One region of the Bradyrhizobium canariense genome, then DNA from elsewhere that is predicted to be linked to it. Evidence: riboswitches for the same ligand, from Rfam matches in the RefSeq annotation. Region 1 holds a riboswitch; the other holds the start of a gene.
The links. Region 1 has a riboswitch for fluoride ahead of crcB (fluoride efflux transporter CrcB). Riboswitches for the same ligand answer to the same signal wherever they lie in the genome.
Positions count from the first base shown of each region.

Region 2: it holds a riboswitch for fluoride, as region 1 does, so the genes downstream of both, BLV09_RS36490 (cation:proton antiporter) here and crcB (fluoride efflux transporter CrcB) in region 1, are expected to answer to the same signal.

Region 1 covers NZ_LT629750.1:6,270,168-6,284,845, forward strand. Annotated here, with positions in the region: gene BLV09_RS29680 (efflux RND transporter permease subunit) at 1-1,603, shown strand, start outside; gene BLV09_RS29685 (Crp/Fnr family transcriptional regulator) at 1,750-2,235, shown strand; gene BLV09_RS29690 (metallophosphoesterase family protein) at 2,174-3,001, opposite strand; gene BLV09_RS29695 (PAS domain-containing protein) at 3,131-6,724, opposite strand; gene BLV09_RS29700 (phasin) at 7,069-7,446, shown strand; gene BLV09_RS29705 (phasin) at 7,744-8,175, shown strand; tRNA gene BLV09_RS29710 (tRNA-His) at 8,404-8,480, shown strand; gene BLV09_RS29715 (hypothetical protein) at 9,015-9,554, shown strand; gene BLV09_RS37505 (response regulator) at 10,979-11,200, opposite strand; gene BLV09_RS29725 (hypothetical protein) at 11,697-12,086, shown strand; fluoride riboswitch at 12,190-12,250, shown strand; gene crcB (fluoride efflux transporter CrcB) at 12,522-12,902, shown strand; gene ilvD (dihydroxy-acid dehydratase) at 13,053-14,678, shown strand, end outside.
Region 2 covers NZ_LT629750.1:7,747,651-7,762,328, reverse strand. Annotated here, with positions in the region: gene BLV09_RS36500 (AMP-binding protein) at 1-579, opposite strand, end outside; gene BLV09_RS36495 (acyl carrier protein) at 566-811, opposite strand; gene BLV09_RS36490 (cation:proton antiporter) at 1,077-2,300, opposite strand; fluoride riboswitch at 2,658-2,719, opposite strand; gene BLV09_RS36485 (hypothetical protein) at 2,843-3,289, opposite strand; gene BLV09_RS36480 (long-chain-acyl-CoA synthetase) at 3,669-5,516, opposite strand; gene BLV09_RS36475 (MFS transporter) at 5,614-6,912, opposite strand; gene BLV09_RS37650 (hypothetical protein) at 6,926-7,156, opposite strand; gene BLV09_RS36470 (glycerophosphodiester phosphodiesterase) at 7,155-8,093, shown strand; gene BLV09_RS36465 (MaoC family dehydratase) at 8,103-8,621, opposite strand; gene BLV09_RS36460 (CaiB/BaiF CoA transferase family protein) at 8,647-9,780, opposite strand; gene BLV09_RS36455 (CaiB/BaiF CoA transferase family protein) at 9,787-10,947, opposite strand; gene BLV09_RS36450 (acyl-CoA dehydrogenase family protein) at 10,944-12,119, opposite strand; gene BLV09_RS36445 (GntR family transcriptional regulator) at 12,265-13,074, opposite strand; gene BLV09_RS36440 (MFS transporter) at 13,187-14,605, shown strand; gene BLV09_RS36435 (HpcH/HpaI aldolase/citrate lyase family protein) at 14,666-14,678, shown strand, end outside.

The DNA.
Region 1 (14,678 bases):
GCTCGCGATCGCCGTGCTCGCGGTCACCGTCTGGCCGGCTCGCCAACTTGGCACCGAGTTCATGCCCAACCTCAACGAAGGCACGCTGCTCTACATGCCGACCACGCTGCCGGGCATCTCCGTCACCAAGGCCGGCGAGTTGCTGCAGACGCAAGACAAGATCATCAAGTCGTTCCCCGAAGTGACATCGGTGTACGGCAAGGCCGGCCGGGCCGAGACCGCAACCGATCCGGCGCCATCCGAAATGTTCGAAACCGTCATTAACCTCAAGCCGAAGGAGCAATGGCGTCCGGGGCTGACGGTCGACGGCCTGATCGCGCAAATGGACAAGGCGTTGCAATTTCCTGGCGTGTCGAATGCCTGGACCATGCCGATCAAGGCGCGCATCGACATGTTGTCGACCGGTATCCGGACGCCGATCGGGGTGAAGGTCATCGGCACCGACCTGGTGGAGATGGACAGGCTCGCCAAACAAATCGAACAGGTGCTGAAGGCCGTGCCAGGAACGTCGTCGGCTTACGCCGAGCGCGGGATTGGCGGCTACTACCTCGACGTGACGCCGGACCGGGAAGCCTTAGCGCGCTACGGCATCATGATCCAGGACGTCCAGGACGTGATCGCGACCGCGCTCGGCGGCCAGACGGTGACCACGACGGTCGAAGGCCGGCAGCGCTTCAGCGTCAACATGCGCTACCCGCGCGATCTCAGGGACAACCCGCAGGCCATCGCCAACGACGTGTTGGTGCCGATGCCCGCCGGCGGTGCTGTCCCGCTCGGCGAGGTGGCGAAGGTCACGCCGGCGCGAGGACCGACCTCGATCCGGACCGAAGATGGACAATTGGCCACCTACATCTATGTCGACATCCGCGATCGCGATCTCGGCGGCTACGTTGCTGACGCGCAGCGCGCCGTGCAAGCGAGCATCCAGTTTCCGCCCGGCTACTACGTCATGTGGAGCGGCCAGTATGAATATCTTGAGCGTGCAACGGCGCGCCTGAAAATCGTCGTGCCGGTGACGCTGCTGATTATCTTTCTGCTGCTGTATCTGAATTTCCGCTCGATCACCGAGACGATGATCGTCATGCTGTCGCTGCCGTTCGCACTGGTCGGCGGCCTCTGGCTGATGTGGTGGCTCGGCTTCAATCTGTCGGTCGCGGTCGCGGTCGGTTTCATCGCGCTCGCCGGCGTCGCCGCGGAAACTGGCGTGGTGATGCTGATCTACCTAAATCAGGCGTTGGCCGAGATTAAAGCGCAACGCCACATCGAGGGCCGGGCCCTTACGCGTAGCGACCTCTACGACGCCATTATGGAAGGCGCGGTGGAGCGGGTGCGGCCGAAGATGATGACGGTCGTCGCCATCATGGCGGGCCTGCTGCCGATCATGTGGAGCACCGGCGCAGGTTCCGAGGTCATGCAGCGCATCGCGGTGCCGATGATCGGCGGGATGATCTCGTCGACGCTGCTGACGTTGATCGTGATCCCCGCGATCTTTGGCCTGGTCAAAGGCTTTCGGTTGGCGCGCGATGACCGCTTCGATAGCCGGCCGCCACTTGCTGAAAAGCTGACCAAGCAGCCTCAGCGCGTTCCGGAGCCCGCCGAATGAGGTGAAGCATGATAAGCGGCGTATCAGGATGAGCCGGTCATATGGCGTCAGCGGTTGCTGACAATTTGAGCATGCCGGCCACATTATCCGTTCGACGGTAGCGACCCTCCCGCCTAGTCTCGGCGGGTGGATTGGGATGTCATGGGATGCACGCGATTCTGGACTATTGCAGCGGCGGAGTTCAGCGAAAGGTGCCCGCAGGCGCGTTCGTCATTCAGGAAGGCGGCACGACCGGCCGCCTCTATGTGTTGGTCGACGGGCGGCTGGAGGTCACCAAGGGCGATACCGTCGTTGCCGTCATCACCGAGCCCGGCGCGGTGTTGGGTGAGATGTCGGTTCTGCTCGATCAGCCGCATACCGCGAGCGTGCGCGCGGCTTCCGATTCAATCATCTATGAGTTCGATGACGCGGCTTCATTTCTCGACGAGCAGCCGGCAGTGGCATTGCTGATCGCGCGGCTGCTCGCCCAGCGGCTCAATGTCGCGAACACCTATCTCGCCGATCTCAAGCAGCAATATGCCGGTCACGGCAATCACCTCGCGATGGTCGGCGATATCCTGCAGAGCATGATCAACCTGCCGCCGAAGGAGGTCTCACCAGGATCGGATCGGCAATCCGACCCAAGGATGTGAGCCATGGTGGCGGATCGGTCAGCGGCGCAGCCGGCCGCTGCAGCGGGACGCGCAGGTTGATCCACTGCTCGTCGCCGGCCGCGAGCCAGAATGCCGTGCCATCCTCGATGTCGAGCACGATGCATACCGGTGGTCGGCCGGGCTGCAGGCCGGCGTTGAACACCCAGGTGGCGTCGAGCCGATCGAACCACGATCCGTCCGCAATGAACGGCGACTGGTGCACATGGCCTGAGATCACCATCGAAGGCTGGTAGCGCTGGATCCACTGCACCAGTTCGATGTCGCCGAAAAAACGTTTGCCGCCCCAGCTCGTCGGCGAATCCGCCGGCGGCGCGTGATGGACCCAAATCCATCGCTTCAGCCGTTGAACGGCATCCTTGGCAAGCTGGTCGTCGATGCGCTGCTTGACGAGCGGCCCGTCCCACCACGGGCAGACCGTGAACAGGGTGTCGCCGATGACAAGGCTATCGCCGTCGCAGGCAATGCCGAATTCGCGGACTTCACCAACCCAGCGGGCGATTTTTTCACCCTCGGAATTGCGCTCGTCGAGGTCATGATTGCCCGAACAGAGAATGACACGCGTGAGGCCGGACAACAGCGCCAGATATTTCTTCACCACGACGATCTGGGCGCGGAAGTCCACCATCGATCCGATGTCGAGCGCGTCTCCGGCGAAGATGACGAGATCGAATTCCGGCGCCGCGCTGAGCAACCAGTCAAACTGCGGTAGCGAATAATGCAGGTCCGCCACGACCAGACAGCGCATGATCAAATCATTCCGAATGCCGGACAGTCAGGCCCGCGATCGCGGGTCGGCACAACGGGAGCAAGAACCATACCTGCCACCAACGCGGCCAACGCGACAGATTCGCGCAGCCGCTTTAGTTTGCAGGGGCTACGCCCGCGCGACCGACTGCGAGAACAGCACCTCGATCAGCGTGCCGGAATGCGCGCCGGTCTTGATCTGGAAATGCGCGCGGTTGGCTTCGACCAGTGCCTTGGTCAGCGACAGGTTGACACCGGAATTGTCGGACGCCTGATCCGACAGCGCTGACGTGCGGAACGGCTCCAGCGCGGCCGCGACTTCGTTGTCGTTCAAGCCGGGGCCGGTATCGCGGACCCGCAGCACCACTTCGCCGAAGTCGGACAAGGCGGTGGAGACGATGACCTGTCCGCCGGCATTGGCGAGATGGATCGAGTTGCCGATCAGGTTGAGCGTGATCTGGCGCAGCGCGCGGGCATCGGCGACGACAGGCGGCAGCGTGTGCGCCAGCGATGTCCGGATAATGATGCGTTCGCGATTGGCCTGCGGCTGCATCACGCCGACGCATTGCTCGACCAGATCATTGAGGTTCTGGCTGGCGAAGGTGAGGTCGAGCTTGCCGGTCTCGATCCGCGACAGGTCGAGCAGGTCGCTGATAATGGCGATCACGCGTTCGCCGGACGCACGGATGTCCTTCATATATTCGACGTAACGCTCATTGCCGAGTGCGCCGAACCGCTCGCCGATCATCACTTCGGCAAAGCCCAGGATGGCGTTGAGCGGCGCGCGGACCTCGTGGCTGATCCGCGCCAGCATGTCCGCTTTGGCGTTCGCGCCGCGATCGGCGAGCCGGCGGGCCTCCCGCAACTCGCTCTCGCTCTTTTTGGTTTGCGAAAGATCGCGAAACACCGCGAAGAAATTCGGCCCCTGGGCCTGTGTCCGTCCCATTGTCATCGAGACCGGGATGAGCCCGCCGCCACGCACGCGGGCCAGCACGTCGCGGCCCTGTTCCAGCAGGCTTGCGATATTGGCGCCCTTGATGCTTTCCAGATAGTCGCGCACCGCGGACTGGCTTTCCGGCGCGAACAGCTCGTCGAATTTGTGCTGCACGAGCTCGGTGCCGTCATGGCCGAACAGCGCTTCGGCGCTGCGGTTGCAGGAATTGATGTTGCCTTCGGCATCGAACATCAGGATGCCCTCGGCCGTGGTGTCGAGAATGGCGGCGAGCTCTTCGGCATTGGCGTGGCCGACGGGTGATGGCTCGGGATCAGCGACTGGCTCGGCGATCACTTCGGTCGCAGCAACGACAGTGTCGCTGCTCGGCGCGGGCGCGGGCGAAAAAATCAGCGCCAGCGCGGAAGCGCCGTCCCATGCGATGGTGTGGAGGCGCGCCTCCGTCGTCGATGGCGGCGCGTGTTCCGGCGAATCTTGCGTGGCTGATATCGTCACCGGTGTGCCGGTATCCGACGTGCTGCTGGCGTTCGATACACCGGGTTCGACATAGAGCGCGTCGAGGCCGCCGGCCTCTTCCAGCGCGTGAAGGCTGTGATAGCCCATCCGCTCCAGGAACGCCGGGTTGGCGTAGAGCAGCCGGTCGAGCCGGTAGATCAGGATGCCCATCGGCAGCAGATCGAGCAGCGCCCGGTCGCGACGGCTTTCGCCGCGCGGGGGCGGCTCGGGCTGCGTCAGCCAGCCGGGTTGTTCGCTGACCTCGGGGGCTTCGACGTTGGCCGGCTGATCGACAACGGCCTCAGCGGTCTCGGCCACTGGCGTCATCGCAGGCTTGGCCTTCTCGAGCCGCTCGGCCAACTGCCGCGCGAGCTCGTTGAACGCGCTGTTTTCCACCGGCGTCAGGGCAGGCGATTTCGGCTCGCTGATCGGCCGAAATGGCACGACGTTTTGGGGCGGTTCCACGGCTGTTTCCAAAGGGGTTGGTGGTGAAGTCTCCGAAGCAATCGGCGCTGACAATTCAATGGGACCGGACGATGCGACGCCGGCATTCAGTTCGTAGTCTTCCTCCGCAAGGTCGGCGGTGACGATATCGGCCGAAAGCGCCTGCGGCGCCGGCGGGTTGTGGAGCGATTCATAGCGGCGTAACGCGGCCAGTCGTGTCAGGCCGTCGAGGTCGCGGCAGACACCAAAGCCGCGATAACCGGCGAAATTGTGGGCACGATCGAACACCGGCAATCCGGCAAGCTCCACCGGCAGGCTGCCGCCATCGACCGGCCAGTCCAGGGTGATGCCGCTCCAGGTATTGTGGGTGGCGAAGGCCTTGAGGACGCGGCCGTCAGGGTCGAGCCCGAATGTTTCGGCGATGCTGCTCCATGACCGGCCGAAGCGTGCGGCGGTGCGCGCGCCGATCAGACCGGTGAACTCGCCGGCGCTCAGCGAAAAGCGGCCGTGGGCGTCCATCTGCCACAGAAAGCGCAGCGGGTGCAGGCGTGGACTGGGCGGGGACTCCTCGAGCCATGCAGGTGTTTCGACGGGCAACAATGTGGCCGTCGTCGAAACGCACGCGTCATCCGCGGGTGCCGTGGCCTCGTTCGCCGATACGGAGGACTCCTCGACGGGAGGCATCGCAGCCTCCGGCTCATCGGCCACCGCTTCGACATAGGGCGACGGTTCGTGCGCAGGCTCTTCAATGCCGGGCACGGGCATTTCCGGCGTTGCCTCGGCGGATGATGTTTCGACGGCGGGCTCCGCCGGCTGTTCTGCCGGCGTGTCGATCAATGCAAATTCGGCCGGCGCTTCGCCCGACATCGCCGGTTGTTCGTAATCGGGCGCCGGCCGCGATTCCAGCTCGATCGGCGTGGCGTCGCTGGTCTCTGCGGGAGGCGATGTGAATTCGTCGATCAATGCAAACTCGGCAGGTGCTTCGCCCGACATCGCGGGCTGTTTGTATTCCGGCGCCGGTTGAGATTCCGGTTCGACCGGCGTGATTTCGGCGGCCTCGGCGGGAGGATCGGCAAATTCGTCGAACAATGCAAATGCGGCCGGGGCCTGGTTTGGCATCGCCGGCCGCTTGTTGTTAGGCGCGATGGGTTCCATGGCCGGTGCCATGCCGGTCGCCATCAGGGCGACAAGGCCGGCATCCGCGCCAATGCCGACGCGCTGCAGCACCAGGCGGCCGAAGCCGGGCGGCAGTTCGGCGTAGCCATGTTTGATTGCATTGCTGCGCGCTTTGCCAACACAGCTCTCGTCAAGACCCGCATCGGCGAGATCGCGAAAACCCGGCAGCAATCGCGCGGCGTCGCTGGCGCCGATGAACCTGCCCTCGCGGGTAAAAGCCGCGATCGGCGCATCGATGCCTTCGACCAGCCGCTGCAGCCGCTCGACCAGCGGCATCGCGGCGCGGCCGACAGGTTCGGCTACGGCGACCAGGATGCCACGGCTGCCGTCTGCGAAATCGAGCTTGGCGCAGCCGCAGGTGATGAGGGTGCCGAGCGCCGCCCCAAAGCCGCGCAGCCGCTCCAGCCGGATCGCGCCCGACGGCGGCAGCCGGTTTGCGAGCTGGGCCACCTGACGCCGCTGCGCGTCCGCCGGACCGAAGGTCTTTTTGGCCAGCGCAACGCTATTGGCTGCACCGAACAGCCTCGCGCCGGCCGGATTGGCCCACAGGACCCGCGTGCCGTCGACCGACCAAAGCCATGCCGGCAGCGCGCTCGTTGCATGTACCGCCAGTCGCGGATCGCCGACGCCTCGCAACTGGAATTCCAGATTATTCATTGGATTGACATGACCGGCAGCTGTCGCGTGGCTCCGACGATGGCTTCAGGGATCGGCGGCCAGACGGTGACAGCCTTAACGGACCGATAGTATCGCGCGGGGCAGGCGCCAGGTCCACGTCTTGACAGCGGCGACGATGGTCTGAGGCGCGATAACCTTAATCCGTCTGAACCATCGAGCCGGCTTTCGCGTTGAGGTGTTGAAAACCGCCAGCAAAGGTTCACGATCAGGATACTGGAAGACAACGTCACACCGGCGAAGTCGTTTCCGGATAATTTCAAGGCTGGGTGCGAGCGAGGAACCGGGGCCGTGAATGGCTCCTTCAGCACGACAGGAGTGCGACCATGAGCGAAGACGGGCGTTTCGAGATTCCGAAGGAAATGCGATCGATGGCCGAGGCGAGCTTCGATCAGGCGCGCAATGCTTTCGAGAAATTCCTCGCCACCGCACAGCAGACGGCGGGCACGATCGAGGAGCGGGGCGCGACGGTTCGCGCCGGCGCCAAGGATATCAGCGCCAAGGCGCTTACCTATGCCGAGAAGAACGTGCAGGCCTCGCTCGACTATGCGCAGGCGCTGCTGCACGCCAAGGACCTGACCGAAGTGATGCGGCTGCACGGCGATTATGTGCAGGCGCAAATGCGCTCGCTGGCCGAGCAGGCCAGTGAAATGGGCCAGATCGTCGGCCGGGCCGCGATGGACGCCGCCAAGCCGAAACACTGAGGCGAACTCGCCCCTGAAAGGGGACGGCTGAACGCCTTCGGGCGCAGAAAGGCGGCTTCCCGGCCCAGTTTGCGGCCGGGACGGCCCGCCCTATCTGCGACGAAATACGTATCGGAACCGCGTTAAAATTGCGGCATTGCACCGCAGATTGCTTTGCGTTGCACAATGTTGACATGATATGGGTGTTGGGTAGTGCCAGCCCGAAAGGGCAACTCCCGCTACGTGATTCCAGCTCGACGCTCCCTGCCGCGTACGCCAGGGGTCACACCGGTTCACCCCTCGCGAAGGACGCTGCCTATGGCTAATTCCGATCCTTTCTCCGCCTCCGTTATCCCGTTCGAAGTTCCCGAGCAGATGCGTGCGTTCGCCGAAAAGGGCGTCTCGCAGGCCCGCGACAACTACGCCAAGTTCAAGGACGCCGCCGAAACCCATAACGGCACCATCGAAGCGGTGTTTTCGGTGTTCAGCACCGGCGCCAAGGAATACTCCACCAAGGTGATGGAGATGATGAAGGAAGCCGCCAGCGCGAACCTCGACTTCGCCCAGGCGCTGGTCGGCGTGAAGTCGCCTTCGGAGGCGATGGAGCTGTGGACCACGCACGCACGCAAGTCGTTCGAATCGCTCACCGCCCATACCAAGGAACTCGCCGAGCTGACCCAGAAGGTCGCGACCGAGAGCGCCGAGCCGATCAAGGCCAACGCGTCGAAGCTGTTCAAGCCGGCTGCCTGATCTGGAAGCCCGTTAACCTCCAAAGGCTTTCGTTTCGAACAGGCCCGGGCGACAAGCCCGGGCTTGTTTGTTTTGCGTCTTGTCACGAATTGGCGGGGCGTTTGCTTTAGCCACGACCGCGTCGCAAGACGATGCGGACATTGCCATTCCCGGCCTTGCCAAAGCCGGGCGTTGCACCTAGTTTCCGCCCCGTTCGGCACCCCCTTTTCGAGAGGGCCGGCAACGGATGCAGTTGTAGCTCAGTTGGTTAGAGCGCCTGTCTGTGGAACAGGAGGTCGGTGGTTCGAGCCCACCCAACTGTACCAGCCAGTCAATAGTTAAGTCCGAAATCGTGGATTTGCTAAAATCGCTTAGCGAAGACCTTAGCGAATGCGAAGGCTTGCACTCGGCACAAAAAACCGCGCGATCCAGAGACAGCGCGGCTCTTGATCAGAGCTCAGTCCTTCTCGCTCATCTTACGACAGCGGAAAATAACCGGGCAGGGCGTCGAGATCGGTCTGCATCAATCAGGGGAAGGTACACCTTTGGGAGGCTTTCCCGATTGACACACCAAAAGATAGAAATGATTGTCCTCTCGCGTGGTCAAAGGGAGCGGCAAGCGTGAACCCATCAGCGGATCTTGAGAAGGCAGCAGAATGGCAAGCAGCGCGGGAGCCGAGGGAGCCGCCGAGGCCGGAGCCACGGCCTCAGCAGCGTCCGGACCCGAGGCCGACAAGGACGCCGGAGGATCGCCCGCACGAAGTACCGGGGCGGATCAACGAGGAGAAGGGACGTCCGACCCGGCACACGGACCCCTGGCCGCCGAAACGCTAGACAGCGCGGAGCGCGTTAGTTGCATCATGAATGCCCATTATCATGGTGCGCGCGAGGGCTTCCTCGATACGACACATCGTTGGTTCATGTTTGCCGTGATTGTCTTAGGCGCGGCGGCCTTCGCGGACCTCATTCCAAAGAGAGAAGGCGATCATCAGGAAAACCTGCTCAAGGGCTTTCTCGGAGCGGGAGCAGCTTTGTTCGGCGCTCTTGATCTGACCTTCGATCTTTCAAACCGAGCTAGAGCCCATTCATTGATGAAGCGGCGCTATTATGAGTTACTCGCCGATCTTCGTGAAGGCAAAAAATCTTCCGCGGAAGCTCGCGTCTGCTTAGACCGTTTTAGTGCTGACGAGGAACCGCCGTATCGCGCGCTATTGCTGTCCTGCTGGAACCGGACGCAGCGCGAAGTCTATGGGATGCACGCCGATCACTTTCACATTCCATTGTTTCACCGGCTCTTTAAGAATTGGCTCCGATGGACGTCCACAGACTTTGGAAATCCATTTGCGCCTGGTCAAAGCCAGTCGGTCTGGTTGTTATGGCGAACACGGCTCCGCAAATAAGTCGAGCCGGAAAGATATTTCTCAACATCATCGAACGCCAACCATCGGCGCTGAAAGCTTTCTGCCACTGCGCCGATCACCTGATCGAGTCCGGCCAGCATCCGTCTTCCTCATGCCGGCCGGTGCGATTGGTGCAGGTCTGGTCAAGCAACCGTTGCCCGACATCTTTCCAGATTGCGTGCGGCCCATAAAATCTGAGCGCATTCACCTTCTGGATTCGACAATCCGAGCGCAGCGCAGGCGCTCGACGCGATCGAGGAAGCGCGGGCGATGCCACCGGGGCCGCAGCGAACGGCCGCGCTGAAAAACGCCGGCCAGCTTCGTCGCAGCGCGGACGACCGGGGATTGATCTTTGCAAAACGTGGGAGGCCACGGAAGTAAGCCGGTTCTGTCAATTGTCTAAAATCGCAATGATTGCTGAAAGTGCTTGTTGAGCAAGTCCCATGATCCGCCAAAAAACCGGTCAATACAGAACAGCGAGCCGGAGCGCGATGATCAATGCTGGCTCATCACCGCTACTTCACCAGGCACATTACCGGTGACTGAGAGTGTTGCGCTCCCGCCTCTTTGAGGGAAGCATCATGCAGAAATCCCATTTTTTTCCCGACAACGTCAATGCTCACATCGAGCGGCCAGCTTGCCCCGGATGCCATGCTCCCATGATGCTCGCGCGCGTCATGCCGGCGAGCACGGGGTTCGACTTCCGCACGTTTGAGTGCCCGAAGTGCAATCACGTTCACCAGGTGAGAGTCGCCACCGAAGCGTCCGGGCACCTTTTTAACTCCCTTGCATAGGGGTAATGACCATGGAACAAACGACACAGGCACCACCTGATAGCCGCGTCTGGGACGACCGCGCGACGGAGGTTATTGCGGAAGCCCGTCAGATGCCTCGGGGAGAACGGCGACGTTCTGCGCTCAGGGAAGCCGGGCGTCTGCGCACTGCCGCCGAGATCAACCGATGGCTGACAACCAAATAAAGCGTGCTCGCTTCGGTTAGGCTGCGACGCCCGGCTTGGCAGCGATTGTGATGATCCATCGCGTCGAATTGCTGGACTTAACTTCCATGACCGAATGGACCAATCCCGTGATCAGCGATCCCTTGACGGTCAAGGCGGTTTTCTGCCCGCGATGTTGATCATAGCGGCAGCGTCTCGCGACTTTTGAATCAGTCGTCTCGAATGTCTGCATGATTTACCAAGTCGCGGTGCGCCAAACGGTTCCGGGTGACGGCAGTCGATCCGGATGATGCGCTCGGCATTCTCGCTTGATGAGGAGCTTGGCCGTGCGAGCCGCGGCGCTTGGAGAAGCTGATCGAACCGATGTCGAATGGCGTCCACTCCGCGCCAGACGGCATGAGGCGATGACATCCCTTAGCCCGCGTCCGGCGCTGTTGCAGCGTGGATTCGTCGAAGCAGTATCGCCTCAATCGGGTGGCCTAAGTTCTCCCAGAAGCCAACCAAGCGCATGAGATTTGATAGGGTCAACTTCGACGATGATTTTTTCAACGTGGGCGCATTTACCGCACTCGAACGTGCGCAAGTCGAGCGCCGTGCGCGTCGGCAAAATGCGGGAAAGCATCATTTCCGATCGGCAATTCGGGCAATAAGCCCGCGGAATGGACGTGAAATCGGACAGTGCTGACATGGCGCGTCCCTCGGCAGGCGGGAGCACAACACTCTCAGTCACCGGGAATACCTGGTGGTGGGACGGTGATGGCTCAGCTTGAGCGTGCGAGTCAATGACGCGCTGTTCAATATTGAACGGTGTCTGGTTTTGAATCGAATCATGTGAAACATTTTATTTCAATGATAGGTCGCATTTTTCGACAAGTGTTCCGGCTTGGCTTCACGGCCGTCACGCTGCTATTCTTTGGTTCTCAAACATAGAAGCGTTTTAAGAGGCTATTTGAGAAACGATAATCGCGTGGATTTCAATAACGCCCAGCCGATTTTAATCAGTCTGGCTTAGCGCGAGACAGCGCGCCGAATGTCGAACTAAACGTCCAGCGCCCAGGGATTGCAAGTACCTCCCGCGGTCGCGCTAAGGGTCTCCGAGCGGAGATCGGACAATTTTAGGGGGCGATTTCACCGTATCCCCACCTCCGAATGCTAGCTGCATCGAGCAGGAGGTTGCGGCCACCATGATCGCTCTACTTTTTCTTTTGTTTCCTGTTCTCGTTGGCGCATTGGCGCGCAGCCGCGGCAGATCGTTCGTGCGTTGGTTTATACTTTCTGTCGGCATCACCCCGATAGGCGGTCTGATCCTGCTCCTGATCTTGATGACGCGTGAGCGCAGGTCGATTGCGGATAAGCTGAATAAGAACGGCAGCGGGATAACGGGACAGCGCAAAGCGGAAGCCGCTCGCGGGACAGAACTGGATGAGCAACTCCGGGCCGAGGCCCGTGACAAGCGAGTCGAAAGATTAATCGCAGAGCGGATGCGCGAACTTGCTAACGCCCCTGTGCCGAGCATGGCCAGCCCCAGCCCATCATCTACAGCTGGACCGCCTGTATTCGGCAAGCGCCGCTAAATTTCTCGCCCACAGCGGGGCTCGTCCAGTTCGCTATCGCGCTTACACGGCAAGCCCATCCTTTGAGCTTGCGCCTAAACGGAGCCGCATTTACGCTTCCGGCTTCGAGGATGGGGATGAAGTCCCCCGATAACCGCCGAATGGCTGATGACTTCTACCGGGCGCGCGAGCGCTGGTAGAAGCACGTCTGCTGCCAGTCTCGTCATGCCCCCAAAACGAAAGGGCTGATGTGATGATTGGCTTACCACCTTCTCTTTTACCTCGTTCCCCGTTGCCGCCGTCGCTTTCGATCGCCGCATGGCTGGTGGGGTCGATCTGGCTCGTGGCCATCGTGGCCCGCGCCTTCGGTGCCCCGGGCGGGATTGTCGGGGCGACCTTCGCTGCCGGGCTCGTGGCAGGCATTGCCGAGTGGCTCGCGATCGGAAGGCGGCAGCGATGAACCCGCAATTCATTCTTGCGGTCGCGATCGGCGGCGCCATCGGCTCGGTCGCGCGCTATCTGGTTGCGATCGGCGCGGGCCGGGCGTTCGGCACGAATTTCCCCTGGGGCATCCTCATCATCAATGTGACGGGATCGTTCCTGATCGGTGCCTTCACCGGCCTGTTCGCGCTCAAATGGGATTTGCCGCAGGCGGTGCGGATTTTTCTCACCGTTGGAATCTGCGGCGGCTACACCACCTTCTCGACGTTCTCGCTCGATGCCTTTTATCTCATGGAGCGCGGCGAACTGGTAGCGGCGGGCCTCTACATGATCACGTCGGTCGTGCTTTCGGTCGCAGCGTTGGTGGCCGCGATGCAGCTTGTGCGCGTGATGTAAGGCATTAGCTCATCCCCGAAGGGCGCAAGCGGGCGGCTGCATAGCCCCTCTGCGCCAAACCGCGTTCAATCGGCAGAAGCCGCCGTCTAGAACACGGCCTCAGCCTCGAAATTCCGGATATACTATCCTCGATCCATAAAAGGACAGACCATGCCCGCCTACCGCTCCCGAACCACAACCCACGGCCGCAACATGGCGGGCGCCCGCGGCCTCTGGCGCGCCACCGGGATGAAGAACGAGGACTTCGGCAAGCCGATCATCGCCGTGGTCAATTCGTTCACGCAGTTCGTGCCCGGTCACGTCCACCTCAAGGATCTCGGGCAATTGGTCGCGCGGGAAATCGAAGGCGCCGGCGGCGTCGCCAAGGAGTTCAACACCATCGCGGTCGATGACGGCATCGCCATGGGACATGACGGCATGCTCTACAGCCTGCCGTCGCGCGAGATCATCGCCGACAGCGTCGAATACATGGTCAACGCGCATTGCGCCGACGCCATGGTGTGCATCTCCAATTGCGACAAGATCACCCCGGGCATGCTGATGGCCGCGTTGCGGATCAACATTCCCACCGTGTTCGTGTCGGGCGGCCCGATGGAATCCGGCAAGGTCAGCCTCAAGGGCAAAAAGCGGTCGCTCGATCTGGTCGACGCCATGGTCGCGGCCGCCGACGATTCGATCAGCGACGCCGAGGTCGAAGTCATCGAGCGGTCGGCGTGCCCGACCTGCGGATCGTGCTCCGGCATGTTCACGGCCAATTCGATGAACTGCCTGACCGAGGCGCTGGGCCTGGCGCTGCCCGGCAACGGCTCGGTGTTGGCGACGCATGCCGACCGCAAGGGGCTGTTCGTCGAAGCCGGCCATCTCATCGTCGATCTGGCGCGCCGCTATTACGAACAGAACGACGAGACGGCGCTGCCGCGCACGATCGCGAACTTCAAGGCGTTCGAAAACGCCATGACCCTCGATATCGCGATGGGCGGATCCACCAACACGGTGCTGCATTTGTTGGCCGCCGCCTATGAAGGCGGGATCCCCTTCACCATGCAGGATATCGACCGCCTGTCGCGCCGGGTGCCGGTGCTCTGCAAGGTGGCGCCCTCGGTGCCGGACGTGCATCTCGAGGACGTTCACCGCGCCGGCGGCGTCATGGCCATTCTCGGCGAACTCGACCGCGCCAACCTGATCAGCCGCGAACTGCCGATGGTGCACAGCAAGTCGCTGGCCGATGCGCTGGATCGCTGGGACATCAGGCGCAGCAAAAGCGAGAATGTCCGCACCTTCTTCAAGGCGGCGCCCGGCAACGTGCCGACGCAAGTGGCGTTCAGCCAGGACCGCCGGTTCGACGAGGTCGATACCGACCGCGTTAAAGGCTGCATCCGCGATGTCGAGCATGCGTTCTCAAAGGACGGCGGTCTCGCGGTGCTATCCGGCAATCTTGCCCTCGACGGCTGCATCGTGAAAACCGCTGGCGTCGATGAGAGCATTTTGAAATTCACCGGGCCAGCACGGATATTCGAAAGCCAGGACGCCGCGGTCGAAGGCATTTTGGGCGGCACGATCAAGGCTGGCGACGTTGTCGTGATCCGCTATGAGGGCCCGCGCGGCGGTCCCGGCATGCAGGAGATGCTGTACCCGACCAGCTACCTCAAATCGAAGGGGCTCGGAAAAGCCTGCGCCCTGATCACCGACGGCCGCTTTTCCGGCGGCACCTCGGGTCTCTCGATCGGGCACGTGTCTCCGGAGGCGGCGGAAGGCGGCCTGATCGGACTGGTGGAG
Region 2 (14,678 bases), 1.5 Mb from region 1:
GGCGCGCAGGAAAATCTGAAGGCCGCCGTAACGGCGGATGTCATAGAAGGTTGCCCAGACCGCGGAGCCGCCGCGCGCCGGACCATCGGCGACAATCGCGCCGGTCAGTCCTTCCAGGGTATGGCCGACGATTTTCGGTACACCCGAAGTGCCCGATGTCAGCATCAGCCATTCGGTCGCGCGCTCGGTTCGCACCGGCGCCGCCGCGCCCACCGGCGACTGAGCCGCAACGACCATGCCTGTTTCGACGTCCGTCCACCGCTCCGGATGATCGGTCACCACGGCATCGATCCCGGCATCTTCCATCAACGTCTTGAAATGGTCGGCATTGAGATCGGGCGGACACAACAGCATTCGCTTCGCCACGCCGTCAATTTCAGTCATCGCGATGGCCGAGATCAGCTGATCCGACACGGCAAGCATGACGGAGCGCCCGGAGAGTTCGCCGAGACGGTCGCCGAGGCAGGTCCGGCCGACGCTGTTGGTCAGCGAGACCACCTGTCGCGCATCCGAAATCGTCCGGCCCGCTACATCCGGGCCGAGATAATCGCGAAGCGCAAAGATCTCACGCGGGGACATTTTCATAGGCCCGGATGAAGTCGCCTATGGTGAGAGGAAAGGTGGCGTCCTCCGAAATGGTAAACGGATCGACGCCGAGATCGTCTTCGAGCCGCGCCACCAGGATCGCGAAGGCCAGCGAGTCGAAGCCGGTTTCGTGAAGTGACAGCTCGTCATCGAGCGGCGGCAGCGTAACCTTCTGTTCCTCGGCGACCTGCCGCATCGCCGAAATAATCCTTAACCTTACCGACATGAACTACTTCGCCTTCTCGTTAAGTTCTTGAGAAGACATCATAGAGCGCAAATGTGAAATATCACCGCCCGGCGGCGATCTTTTGCGCTGCTTGGTAAACCGAAGCTCGCCGTTTCGTCTCTATTTAGGACGTGAATTCATTAATCATCGAGCGGTTGGACTCAAGTTGCACGTCGCCGCAGGTCCGAAGGGAACCAGCATGAAAGGCATACTTCGAACCGTGATTTGGCGGGTAAAATTCTACTGAACACTGAATCGCTCCCTGTCATTCGGCTTTTCGTGTGCCCGCTCGAAGCGGCGCTACTTCCCGACGGCCATCGGACGCTTGCTCTGGCTCAGTCTCTGGCAGGAGGTGGCGCGGGAGATAGAGCGCATTGGCGACCACCGTTGGGATAACGGCGCTGGCGATCACCGCTGCGACAAGCGCTGAATACTGGCTTTGGTCAATGATTCCATGTGACAGACCAAATAGTGAGGAGATCGTGCCGAATGTCAGCCCTGTCGACATCAGGAGGGTCGTGTACATGGCCTCTTTGTTCGGCGATCCGAAGAATTTCGTCACTGGATGGACGCCAATTATTTTGGTCGCAATCTTTACCACCAGAAAGAAGATGAACGCGGAAGGCGCGGCGACAAGAGCGGGTATGGAAACGAACGACCCAGCGCGAATAAAATAAAATGGCGTCAACAGCCCGAACGTTAACGTACGCAGCCGCCGCACAAGCGCGTGATCCTTACCGACGGTTCCTGCAAGCACCATCCCTATGAGATAGGCGGGAAGCACCGCCTCGCTGTCGGCCCAGCTTGCCAACGCGCCCATTCCCAGCAGGCAGAGGAGCAGAAACTTGGTCTCCAGTTCCGAAGGCCTGCCTCCATATAGCCGGAAGAAACGCGGTGTGAGCCACGGCAGAACAATAAAGACCACGACGCCGGTACCGAGGAAGGTCAGTGTTTTCATCGTGAATGGAGCGAAGATCAGGCCGAGCGCCACCACAGTGCCAAGGTCGGTCACGAAACACGCTGCCAGTATGGTCTTGCCGTATTCGGTGGTGTTGAAACCGAACTCGATCATCACCGCATAGACGACAGCGACTGATGTCGTCGACATCGCGACGCCGGCAAGCAGGCTCGGCATGACCTCCCATCCGAGCAAATAACGAGCCGACGCCGCACACCCCAGGAACGGAAAAAGGAAGCTCGCAAGCCCCACCGAAGCCGCTTCCTTCCACTTCAATTTGAAAACCACCGGATCAAGTTCCGCTCCAGCGAGGAAAGTCAGAACGATCGCGCCGATGCCGGAGAGAAACTTTATCCAGGACTCGTCCGTGCCCAATACGGCCGATCCGATGGCGGCGCCGATGATCAATTGGGCGATTGTCCCGACAACAATTTCCGATAAAGCGGTGGAAATGCGAAACCAGATCGAGAGCAGGCTCGCGATCAGCGCAAGACCCAACCACAACGCCGCAAGTGCCCAAACTCCGGTCATCTGCAATTCTCCTGATCGTCAGCGCCGTCACTTCCCGATGCACATGGAATCGATGCCACGGCGGTTGCGGCCGGTGCTCCGAACCTGAACGAAAGTTCGGCCACCGTAGTCTTGATGCCCAGGATCAGCGGGGGCGAGGCAAGCTGTTGAGAGGCTTCGAATACAGGCGCAACCGTCGCCGTGATCGCGACGGCGATGGAAACGGAAATCGTGAAACCGTGATTTGTCAGCAGCGCTCGCAAACAAGGCTCCTCAAAACACCACGCACGCAACCCGCCTACGCGGCCTTCCCGGCCGCGCGGACAACTTAACTGCCTGGTGTCATGGGAACTCGTGCAAGCTCCTACCGACGCCAAGCGTCCGGTAGGAGTCATCAGCCTCATCGGCGGTTGCGGGGGGACTCCATCCCCTCTAGCCCGGTCAATTGTAGTGCGTAAATGAGTCCTGGCAAGCTCAAAGCGCCCCGCTTCAAAAGACGCGCATCACGAAGACGATGCGTCAGCGTACATGACGTGTCGTCAAGCGTTGGATCAAACCCTGGATCAAGCCCTGGATATTGTCGCGGGCTGCCTTTTGGATACGAGTTTGCGCAAATCACGCAGCAAATCGTCGCCCAGTTCCGAAAGGCCGTTGATTTCTTTTTGCGCGTCGATGGCGTGCTGTTTGCACAACTTCGTTGATCCCTTTTTGGTCAACGCGAGCGCGTGCAGATGCCCGGCAAGGCTACCGGCGCTGGTGAAGAAATAGACGATCTGTCGTTCAAGTGCAGCGTCGAACAAATCCAATCGGGCGGCATTTGACTCGTAAACCGAGAACCTCGGCATGATAAAAGCGCCGAGTTGGTCAAGATTTTGCTCGGCCCCGATCTCCATATCTTCGAGTTTTCGAACTTCTTCGAATCGCTCCATGCCGTCTATCACGGCTGTGATCTCTCCGATCAGAGCTGATGCGAGGCCTCGTCTTGAGCGACTACGTCCAAAAAGGAACATGCCTCCCTCCCGCTTCGATTACCGGAGCACGCGCGGGAGCGAACTCAAAGGTACTTTAGCAGCAAACCGCGGTAGGCGCCATCAGCATAGCGTTGGCAGCGTGCAGCATTCCGCGCTGCAACTAACTCTCACGCCGCCTGTCCGGCGTTTGCTATTTTGTCCGCGAAGGCGCGAGCCCCAACCTTCGGAGGTTAGACGAGGCGGCGCGAGTTCATCGCAATGACCGGCGGTGCGGTAATCGCCTGGCCGCATGCCGTCGTCGCCCAAGTCGCAGACAACCCGCGCCGGCCTTTGCTCTGCTGGTCGACGCATTGCGTTACCGGGGCTGAATGCTTTATTTTCGTCTACGGCACGGCGGCCTGCGCCGACCGGCGATACTTTATAGCCGGATCGAACCATCCAGGATGCGCGCATAGGCGCCGTCGTCGACCGGACGATAGGCGCCGGATTTCGGTTCCCTGAAGAACAACGGATCCGTCACCAGATGCGGATCGAATCCCTCCCGCATCAATTCCTGTTTCTTCTGCTTGAAGGTCTCGGTCGTATCCAGCGCCGAGCAAATCCGGATCATCACCGGACACGCGTAGACCGGTAGCCGTCGCGACAAATGGCCGGCGAATTCGCCGAGATCGAAGCTCGAATCGACGACGATCGCGACCATGCCGGCGCGGCCATCGGCGCCGGGAATTTCGACGCCGTAGGTCGTGGCCTCGGCAACTCCAGGGCAATCCGCGACGGCTTCGTTCACCTCCGACGTCGCAACGTTCTCGCCCTTCCAGCGGAAGGTATCGCCAATCCGATCGACAAAGTAAAAATAACCCTGCTCGTCGAGCCGCATCAGATCGCCGGTGCGAAACCAGGCATCGCCTTTGGCCAGCACATCGCGCAGCACCTTCTTTTCGGTTTGCGCCGCATCCGTGTAGCCTTCGAAGCGGCCGCCACCCTCATCAGCCGTTCCGATCCGCCCCACGGCTTCGCCGACCTCGCCGCGGGCGCAGGGAATGCAGAGGCCTTCTTCAGTGCGAGCGGGAATTCCAAGCTCGGCATCGACACGAACGATCGCCGCCGGAAAACGATGCGCCAGCAGCGGCGGAATCCGGCCGATCGCGCCGGGCTTGCCCTCGACATTGTAGAGCGAGAAGTTGCCTTCGGTCGCGGCGTAGAACTCAAGGATGCGGGGAATCGCAAAGCGCGCCTGAAAGGTCTCCCAGATATCGCCTCGCAACCCGTTGCCGCAGGCCAGCCGCAGCCTGTGTCTGGTTTCGAATTCAGACGCGGGTGCTTTCAATAAATAGCGGCAGAGCTCACCGATATATTGGAACAGCGTGCAATCCCAGCGCACGATGTCGCGCCAGAACTGGTTCACCGAGAATTTGTCCGACAGCACGACGGAGGCGCCCGCGCTCAGCATGCTGCAGGGCGCGACGATGCCGCCAACGCTGTGGAACAGCGGCAGGCAATCGTACAGGCGATCCTCAGGCGACGCGCCGGTCAGTCCCGCAAACCAGCCGCCCCAGTTGAGGATGCGGCGGTGGCTGATGCTGGCAGCCTTTGGCAGTCCGGTGGTGCCCGACGTATAGATCAACAGCGCACGATCACTGATGGTGACCGCGCAGCGCTCATCCGGTGTCAGGGGGCTACCGTCCATTTGGTCGAGGATCTCGTCCAGCGCTTCGCCTTCAGCCAGCGCTTCGTTGATGTCGCCGGCATCGATGCCTTCGCCATGGAACCAGATTTTCGGCATGCGATTCAGATACGGCACCGCCGTCTCGAAGGTCACGGCGAGATCCGCGGCAAGGATGACGTGATCGGCTTCCGCGACATTGATGCAATGCGACAGCGACAACCCGATCAGCTTGGTATTGATCAGCGCGGCAACGCCGCCGACGCTGGTGATGCCGAGCCACGCCGCGACATAATCCGGCCGGCTTGACATGAAGAGACAAACGGTATCGCCGGTCTTGATGCCCGCCTGCAGCGCCCAGCGCGCATAGCGGTTGATCCGATCGGTGAGCTCGGCGTAACTCAACGTCTCCGCTTCCGATATCAGGGCCGGACGATCCGGCTGCCGCGCGGCGTGTTCCGCGACAATGTCTGAAAACAACCGGTGCGGATCGGCTTCGATACGGGACGTCAGCTCGATCGCTTTCAGCCAACTCTTGGCGGCTGACGGTTTGCCCTGCCGCAACCGGATGTCCGTCGATCGCTCGATGATTTCTGCGTTCATGGCCGAATGCCCGTGGACCGATGCCAAGGTTATAGCCGCGCGGCTCCGATCAGGGGTTAATCCAATTCGTTAAATGCAAATCCGTTAATCGACAGAGTTAAGATCGGCTTGCAGGCAGGGTTTCCCGCATCATCGTCATGGCGGCGAGTCCCACCGCGCTGGCAAACAGCATGTACCAGGCCGGCGCCAGCGCGTTGCCGGTGACATGAAGCAGCCAGGTGACGACCAGTTGCGCGGTTCCGCCGAAGGTCGCGATCGCAACCGCGTAGATGGTGGCAAAGGCGCCGCCGCGGATGTTCTGGGGCAAGCCTTCGGTGAGCGCGACATAGAATGCGCTGTAAGGGAGGCTGCCGACCAGCGACAGGAAGCCGAAACCGCCCAGCAATGACATCGCGCTCTTGGTTTCCACGATCCACAGAAAGATCGGATAGGTCAGCAACAGCGTCACAAGCTGCGGCCACACCATGACCGGCCATCGTCCGATGCGATCGGCGAGCCAGCCGCCAAGGAGCGCGCCGGCGATGCCGAGGCCATTGCTGACGACCGATGTGGCGAAGGCCAGATCGGTCGCCACGTGCAGCGTGTTCTCGGCATAGGTGGTCATGTATTGGGTGACGTAGGTGGCGATGGTGCCGCTCGCCAGGATGAACAGGCCGAGCACGATGATGCGCGCGTTGTCGCGTATGACGACGAAACGCCTGCCGGTTTTCTTTTCGGTCACCTTGCTCAGGTCAACCGTCTCCGGCAGCGTGGCGCGCAGATATAGTCCGAACGGCAGGCAGACCGCGCCGAGCAGAAAGGCAATGCGCCAGCCGTACAATGTGAGATCCGCCTCGCTCATCAGCTTCGACAGCACCACGCCGACGAGCGCGCCCGCGGTCGCCGCAATCTGCTGGCTCGCCGGTTGCCACGACACCGCAAAACCTCGCCTGCCGGGGGCGGCAGATTCCATCAGATAGGCGGTGGTCGGCCCGACCTCGCCGCCGAGCGAAAATCCCTGCACCATGCGTGCGGCGATGGCGATGATCGGCGCCGCGATGCCGATCGACTCGTAGGACGGCGTCAGCGCCAGCGTGATGATCGCGCAGCCCATCATCGCGAAGCTCAGGATCATCGCCGGCCTGCGGCCTGCCCGGTCAGAATAAGACCCGATCACGATGCCGCCGATCGGCCGCGTGATGAAGCCTGCGCCAAAGGTCGCCAGCGACAGCATCAGGCTGCCGAATTGCCCTTGCGAGGGAAAGAAGGTGTGGCCGATCTGGATGGCGAAGAAACTGTAGGTGATGAAATCGTAGAATTCGAGCATATTGCCGATGGTCACGGCGAGCGTGGCGCGAGCGAAAAGCGCCGGCCGCTGCGGCTCGATCGCGGCAGCGTGCGAAGATTGATTTGCCATCGGTCCCACCCCGTCAATTGGTTTGCTGAATTCGAGCCGCATGCTGATAAACCGCGGCGGTAGAATCGTTCCATGCCCAAGCGCCAAGCTGATAGCATGCCGCGAATCCGCGCCGGGGGAAACCAGCCAGGAAACCAGTCATGAAGCCGGTTTTGGTCGTCATTGGCCCGTTCTTGCGCCCATTCCTGAGTCCGTCCCTGATGGCGGCTATCGCCTTTTGTTTTTTGTTCAACGGGGAAGCCATGGCTTTCGATCATGCGACGTTCGATATCGAGGCCCATCGCGGCGGACGGGCGCTGTTTCCCGAGAACACGCTGCAATCCTTTGCCAACGCGCTTTCGATGGGCGTGAACACGCTGGAACTGGATATCGGCGTCACCCAGGATGGGGTGGTCATCGTTTCGCATGAGCGCAAGTTAAATCCGGACCTCGCCCGCAACGCCGACGGCATCTATGTCACGCCGCCCGGCACGCCTTTTATTCGCTTGCGGTTCGACGAGGTCAGAAAATACGACGTCGGCCAGATCCGGCCGGGCAGCGCCTATGCGGCGCAATTTCCGGATCAGCACGCGGTGCCGGGAACGCCGATACCCAAATTGAGCGAAGTCTTCGCGCTCGTGCGCAAATCCGGCGATGACCGCGTGCGCCTCAACATCGAGACCAAGATCGACCCCAATCACCCCGACGAATCCCCCGACCCGCAGCGCTTCGTCACGCTGCTGCTCGATCTTCTCGCGGCCGATAAATTCAGCGACCGTGTCATGGTTCAATCGTTCGACTGGCGAACGCTGCAACTGGTGCAACAACAGGCTCCTTCAATCCCGACAGTTTATCTGACCCAGCAGAAGGGATTGGGCGCGACGATCTCATTGGACAAAGCCACAGAATGGACCGCGGGTTTTAACCCCGGCGAGTACGGCAAGTCACTGCCGCGCACGATCAAGGCGGCGGGTGGTGCGATCTGGTCACCCTATTTCGGTGACGTCGATCCGGATCTGATCTCCGAGTCCCACCGTCTTGGACTTGCGGTCGTGGTCTGGACCGTCAACAAGCCCGAGGACATCGCGCGCATGATCGACACGGGCGTGGATGGGATCATCTCTGATCGTCCCGACCTGTTGCGCAGGATCGCAGGCGAAAAGGGCATCGCGCTGCCGAAAGGATCGCCCGTCTCGCCCTGAAGGCGCGCCTCAATAATCCGAACTGTCGTCGACGGCATGTCCTCGTTTGGGAACAAGAACAGTCCGCTCGAACGACATGAACTGCGTTCCATCGGATTTCTTGCCGAGTGTCCTGACCGAGACAACGCCTTGCGTGGGCCGTTTGGCCGATTCCCGTTTGTTCAGGACTTCCGACTCCGCATAAATAGTGTCTCCCACGAACACGGGAGCGGTGAGCTTGATATCGTTCCAGCCGAGATTGCCGATGGCCTTTTGGCTGATGTCGCTGACGCTCATGCCAACGACGATCGAGAGCGTCAGGCAACTGTTGACCAGCGGCCGGCCGAATTCCGACTTGGCCGCATAGGCTGCGTCAAAATGCAGCGGATGCTGATTCATCGTCAGCAGCGTAAACCAGGTATTGTCCGTTTCCGAAATGGTGCGGCCGGGCCGATGTTCGTAGATGTCGCCGATCTCGAAATCCTCGTAGTAGCGGCCATAGCTTTCGCGTAATCGGCGCCCGCCGACATTTTTCATCGTCGCAACCATCATCGTTCTCCTTCGTCGCGCTATCTTATTTGACGCGTTGTCCGGGTGCGTTTACCGCGCCGACCACGGCCTCGGTGTCCTGCCCCAGACCTGGTGTCCGCAAGCTGATCTGCGCCGGTTCGCTCGCAAAATGAATGGGCGACGCAATATGCTTTCGCCCCTCACCGTCGGTCACCACCATCCCGCGCGCCTGGAGGTGCGGGTCGGCCAGCACCTCCGGAAAGGTCTGCACCGGTCCAAAGCAGACATCCAGCTTCAACAGCCATTCGGTCCAGTAAGCGAGCGGCTTGCCGCGAAACAATTGTTCGAAATAGGCGATCACCGGCGCCTGATGCAGTCCCGGGCCTTGCAGACAGAGATCGATGAGATCCGCACGCCCCAGGCCATTGAGCAGATTGCGGACGAATTTTTCTTCCTGTCCCGCCAGGGTCAGATAGCGGCCGTCCGCGGTGCGATAGATGCGATAAAACGCTGATCCGCCGGTGGTTCGTTCGTGCTTGGCAAACTGCTGCCGCCCTTCCGCGATCGCTGGCCCCAGAACGTTCACGCAAGCCGACACCATCGAGTCGTGCATCGAGATGTCGATGTAGTCGCCAAGACCGATTTGCGTGCGCCTCAGCAGCGCCATCAGCACCGCCGAGAGACCTTGCAAGCCGGATAGAATGTCCGCCGCCGGAATGCCCGGAATGGCCGGTACATCATCGTTACCGAGCGTGATGCTGAGCGCGCCGCTCATCGCTTCCACGGCGAGGTCGTGGGCCGGCCGCTGAACATACGGGCCATGTTGACCGAACGCGCTGATCGAACAATAAACGATGCCGGGATTGCGGGCTTTCACCCGCTCGTAATCCACGCCAAGACGGGTCACGACGCCGGGACGGAAACTCTCGACGAAGACGTCGGCCGTTTCGCAAAGCCTGAGCAGCGCTTCGCGGTGACCGTCCTGCTTCAGGTCAAGGACGACGCTCTTCTTGCCGCGATTGACGTTGCGAAAGAAAACGGTGCTGTCCCCGTCCAACCGTCCGATCGATCGGCCATGATCGCCGCCGGGCGCTTCGACCTTGATGACCTCGGCGCCGTGATCGGCCATGGCCAGGGTCAGATAGGGCCCGGGCAGGAACGACGAGAGATCGACGACGCGGATGCCTTCGAGCTTCATGCGGCATTACCTTTCGACAGCCGCATATTCCCGTGTCTTCAGAAAAGTCGCGTTATCGGCTCCGAGCGAGGCGCACACCGGAGAACTCGGTCGTGTCCCGTCGACCTTGAGCGGATTCGACAGCAGCTTCAACTCCGGATTCGCCGGATGGGCCACGGTGCGGATCATGCCGGTCCGCTCGACAAAGGGATTTTCCAGCGCCTCCGGCAAACTATAGACCGGGCCGACAGGCAGCTTGCCGGAGAGGCGCTTCAGCCACTCTTCCGTCGTCGCTTTGCGGAATTCCTGGTCCAGTTCTGCACTCAGCGCTTCGCGATTCAGTCTGCGGGCTTCCGGCGAAGCAAAACGCGGATCTCGCGAGAGGTCGTTCCGCTGCAAAACGGCGGTGAGATTGGTCCAGAATTTTTCCGTCATGCACATCACGAACACCCAGCCGTCCGCGGTGGGAAAGGTCTGAACCGGAGCGACCGAAAAATGCGAGCTGCGGGGCATCCGTTCGGTAACGTCGCCATTGTTCAGGAACCACGTCGCGGTGTAGCCGAGTTGATGCAGCGCCACGTCGAACAGGCAGGTGTCGACGTCGCATCCTTTCCCGGTCTGACGCGCCCGCATCAGGCACGACAGTAGCCCGACCATTCCGACCATGCCGGTCATGTAGTCGACGATCGACGGGCCGAACCGGCACGGCGGGCTGTTCGGCTCGCCCGTGATGCTCATCAACCCGGCCTCGGCCTGCATCAGATAGTCGTAGCCGGGCCAGGCCTTGCGTTCGTTGTCGCGTCCATACGCAGAAATATGCAGGCAGACGATCGCGGGATTGAGCGACTGCAGGCTTGCGTAGTCGATGCCGAGCGCCTCGGGCAGGTCGCCGCGCAGATTATTCACCACAGCATCGGATTCGGCGACCAGCGCCTCGAGCGCTTCCCGCCCCGCCGGCGACTTCAGATCGAGCGTGATGCTGTGCTTGCCGGCGTTCCAGCTTTGAAAATATTCGCTGTCGGCCGCGCCTAGCAGCCGAGGTCCGGTATAGCGCGCGGGATCGCCGCCGCTGCCGGCATTTTCGATCTTGATGACTTCGGCGCCGAGATCGGAGAGAAACGTCGTCCCGTAAGGACCCGCACCGAACTGTTCGATCGCGAGGATGCGCAGACCTTCGAGTGGTTTCATGTCACTTTGTTCCTCTTGATCCACTGCTTCGCAATGATCATGCGTTGCATCTCATTGGTGCCCTCGCCGATGCAGGTGAGCGGCGCATCCCTGTAGAGGCGCTCGATGTCGTATTCCTTCGAGTAACCGTAGGCGCCGTGGATCCGCAGGCCTTCGGTGCTGTTTTCCAGCGCCGCCTCGGAAGCGAAATATTTGGCCATTCCGGCTTCAAGGTCGCAGCGCTCGCCGCGGTCGAACGCGGCGGCAGCATCGAGCGTCAACAGCCGCGCCGCGCGGGCACGCGTGGCCATCTCGCCCAGCTTGAGCTGGATCGCCTGATGCTCCGCGATCGGCTTTCCAAAGGTCTTGCGGATCTGCGCATATTCGGTGGAGAGGGCAAGCGCTCCCTCGGCGATGCCGACGCCGCGCGCGGCCACGTTGATGCGTCCGAGTTCCAAGCCGCCGGTCGCCTGCAGAAAGCCCCGCCCTTCTTCGCCGCCAATGAGGTGATCGCCCGGAACGCGATAGTTATCGAATACCATTTCGGCTGAATCGATCGACTTGTAACCGAGCTTCTCGAGCTTCTTTCCCGTGGTGAAGCCGGGCCCCTTCGGCGCGATGAACAGGCTCATGCCCTTGTATCGCGGTTCGGCTGCGGGATTCGTTTTGACCAGAAGTGCGAACACCGAGCCCTGGATGCCGTTCGAGATCCACGTTTTCGTGCCGTTGATGACGTAGGAGTCGCCATCGCGACGGGCCGTCATCCGAATTCCCTGCAGATCGGTTCCGGCGTCCGGCTCGGTCAACGCCAGCCCGCCGCGGATTTCCCCGGACGCGAGCTTCGGCAGCCAGGTCCGCTTCTGCTCTGGCGTTCCGAATTTCTCGATCGCCAGCGCGAGCATGAGGTGCGAATTGAAGATGCCGGTGATCGCCATCCATACGCTCGATATCCGCATCACGATGCGCGCATAGGTGACGGCCGGAAGCCCCAATCCTCCGTATTCCGGACTGACAGTCGCGCCGAACAATCCGAACTCCCGCATCTGCTCGACGATTTCGGCAGGCCAGCGGTCGTCATGGTCGTGATCTTTCACGACCGGACGAACTTCCTTCTCCAGCCAGCGATCGATGGTGTCGAGCAGCAGCGTCTCGTCGGCCAGATCGAAATTGCGGATCGGCGATAGTTCGTTCATGGCGAAACCTCCTCCGGCAACGGCCGCGACCTAACACAACCTGTCCGGACAGGTAAACGCCACCTCGGGAGCTGTCAAGGCGATTTGTTCGGACAGATCGAACAGATACGGCTTCGTACTGGCGAGCGTCGCGCCGGACGAACGATCACCCGCCCTGATTGCGGCGAAGCGTCATCGCATAACGAAAGCGATGCGCCGGATGAAGGTTGAACGCGATCTCGGCGATCTTTCCGGTGTCGAGGCGATAGGTGCGGCGCAGCTCGATACCCATGCTGCCGGCTTTGACGCCGAGCTTCTTGCTGATGCCGCCCGGCACATCGCGCGCGGAAAGAACCTGCTCGATCTCATTGATGTGCTCGCCATGCATGTCCTCGATCCAGGCATAGATCGGCCCCGAGCGGCGTCCGATCATGCGCAGGACATTGGTGTAGTCGGCGTGGATATAGACTTCGGTCCAGCAGATCGGAGCGGTCTGACCCGGCGCATAGCGAAGTCCCTCGATGCGCATCCATTCCTCGCCTTCCGCGCAGCCGAGCCTGCTGGCCAGCTCCGTATCGGCGCGAACGAGCTTGCTGGTGCCGACCTCGTACTGCGTGCCGGTCGCGTACTGAACCAGTTGTTCGATCGAGGCGACTTCGTGAACATAGGGATTGCTCGCCGCTGAATTGACGACTGTCGTTCCCGCCCCCTTGCGCGGCGCAACCAGTCCCTCCGCCCGCAAATGACGAAGCGCCTCGCGAACGGTGTGGCGGCTGACCGCATGATGGCGGCTGAGTTCGACCTCGGACGGAAGCAGCGAGCCGATCGGCGCCCGGCCGTTTTTGATCTCCTGCTTAATCGCCTGCACCAGCTTCAGATAAAGCGGCTCCTTGGCGGTATCGGCCGGCTTCGCTGACCGCTCTGCCGCGGCAGGCGGCCTCTTCTTCGATCTCCTCATATCGCTCCGTTTCGGCATCGGCCCGGCTCCACGCCTTGACGGCAACCCGCCGCAAGTCTAATGGATCTGTCCGGACAGATTTTGATATACATTATAAAAAATAAAATATCACAGCTTCGGGAGGAAGATAATGCTGACCGTCAATGCAGGCGCGCGGCTCGACCGGCTGCCGGCGTCACGTTTCCACTATCGCATTCTCGGGCTGATCGGCGGAGGCATGTTCCTCGATGCGTTCGAGATCTACCTGCAAGCCGCGGTTCTCGCGGCGCTGATCGGCACGGGGTGGTCGACGCCGGGCCAAAACGCCAACTTCGTGTCCGCGACATTTGCCGGCATGGTGATCGGTGCCTGGCTCGCCGGCATCACCGGAGACCGTTACGGCCGGCGCTTTTCCTATCAGGTCAATCTGCTGATATTCGGTCTTGCCTCGCTGGCGGGCGCTGCGGCTCCTTCGATGAACTGGCTGATCGCAGCCCGTTTCGTCATGGGCATCGGCCTCGGCGCGGAGATCGTCGTCGGCTATGTCGCGATCTCGGAGCTGATGCCTCCGGCCAGCCGCGGCAGATGGGGCGCGGGGCTCGCCACCGTGACCAACAGCTCCCTGTTTATTTCCGCGCTGGTCGGCCGCCTGATCATCCCTTCCTATGGCTGGCGCTGGATGTTCGTGATCGTGGGCATCGGCGCGCTGGTGGTCTGGTATCTGCGCAAGCGCATGCCGGAATCGCCGCGCTGGCTCGAGGCCAACGGACAGCCCGCCGAAGCCGAACGGATCATGGGAGAGATCGAGGCGGAGGTCGAACGATCGACCGGCCGGAAACTACCGGAAGCACCGAATGTGCTGGATCAGAGCTCCGTCAACGCGGTCGGCCGCCTGAGCGACCTGTTTTCGCGCGAAATGCTGGCGCGGACCATCACCGGCAGCGTGATCCTGATCGCCCTCAACACCGCCATCTATGGCTTCATCGCCTTTCTGCCGTCGTTCATGGTTCGGCAGGGCTTCACCATCATCACATCGCTGAATTACATCACGCTGATGAGTTTCGGCGCTCCCGTCGGCGCGCTGATCGGGATGGCGCTGGCCGACAAGATCGGACGTAAACCCTGCATCGTGGTGTTTTCGTTTGTCGCCATCGTTGCCGGCGCAATCTATCCGCAACTCTCCGATCCGACCTTCGTGATGCTGACCGGATTCATTCTGGTCGCCGCCGTTTACGTGCTCGTTGCGGTGGCCTGGAGCATGTATGTCCCGGAGCTGTTTCCAACCGTGATCCGGATGCGAGGGGCCGGATTCTGCAATACCCTCGGTCGCTTCATGACGATCCTGACGCCACAGATTACGACGCTGCTTTACGGCCTCGCCGGTTTGATCGGCGTGTTGGCCTATGTTGTCGGGCTGCTTTTGCTTCAGGTCATCGTTGTGATCGCTCTCGGCATCGAAACCAAGAGGATGCCGTTGGAGGTGCTCTCGGAAGCGATGATCGCGCGGGCCAAGTCTGGCTCCACCGAACCGGCTATCGGAAAGGAAGCCGGAGCCGCTTCGCAGCTATAGTTGGCGAGCTTCCGCAAAACCTTGCGGGTATCGCCGGTAGCCCACCGAAAGGAAACGGGCATGAGGCCGCTCA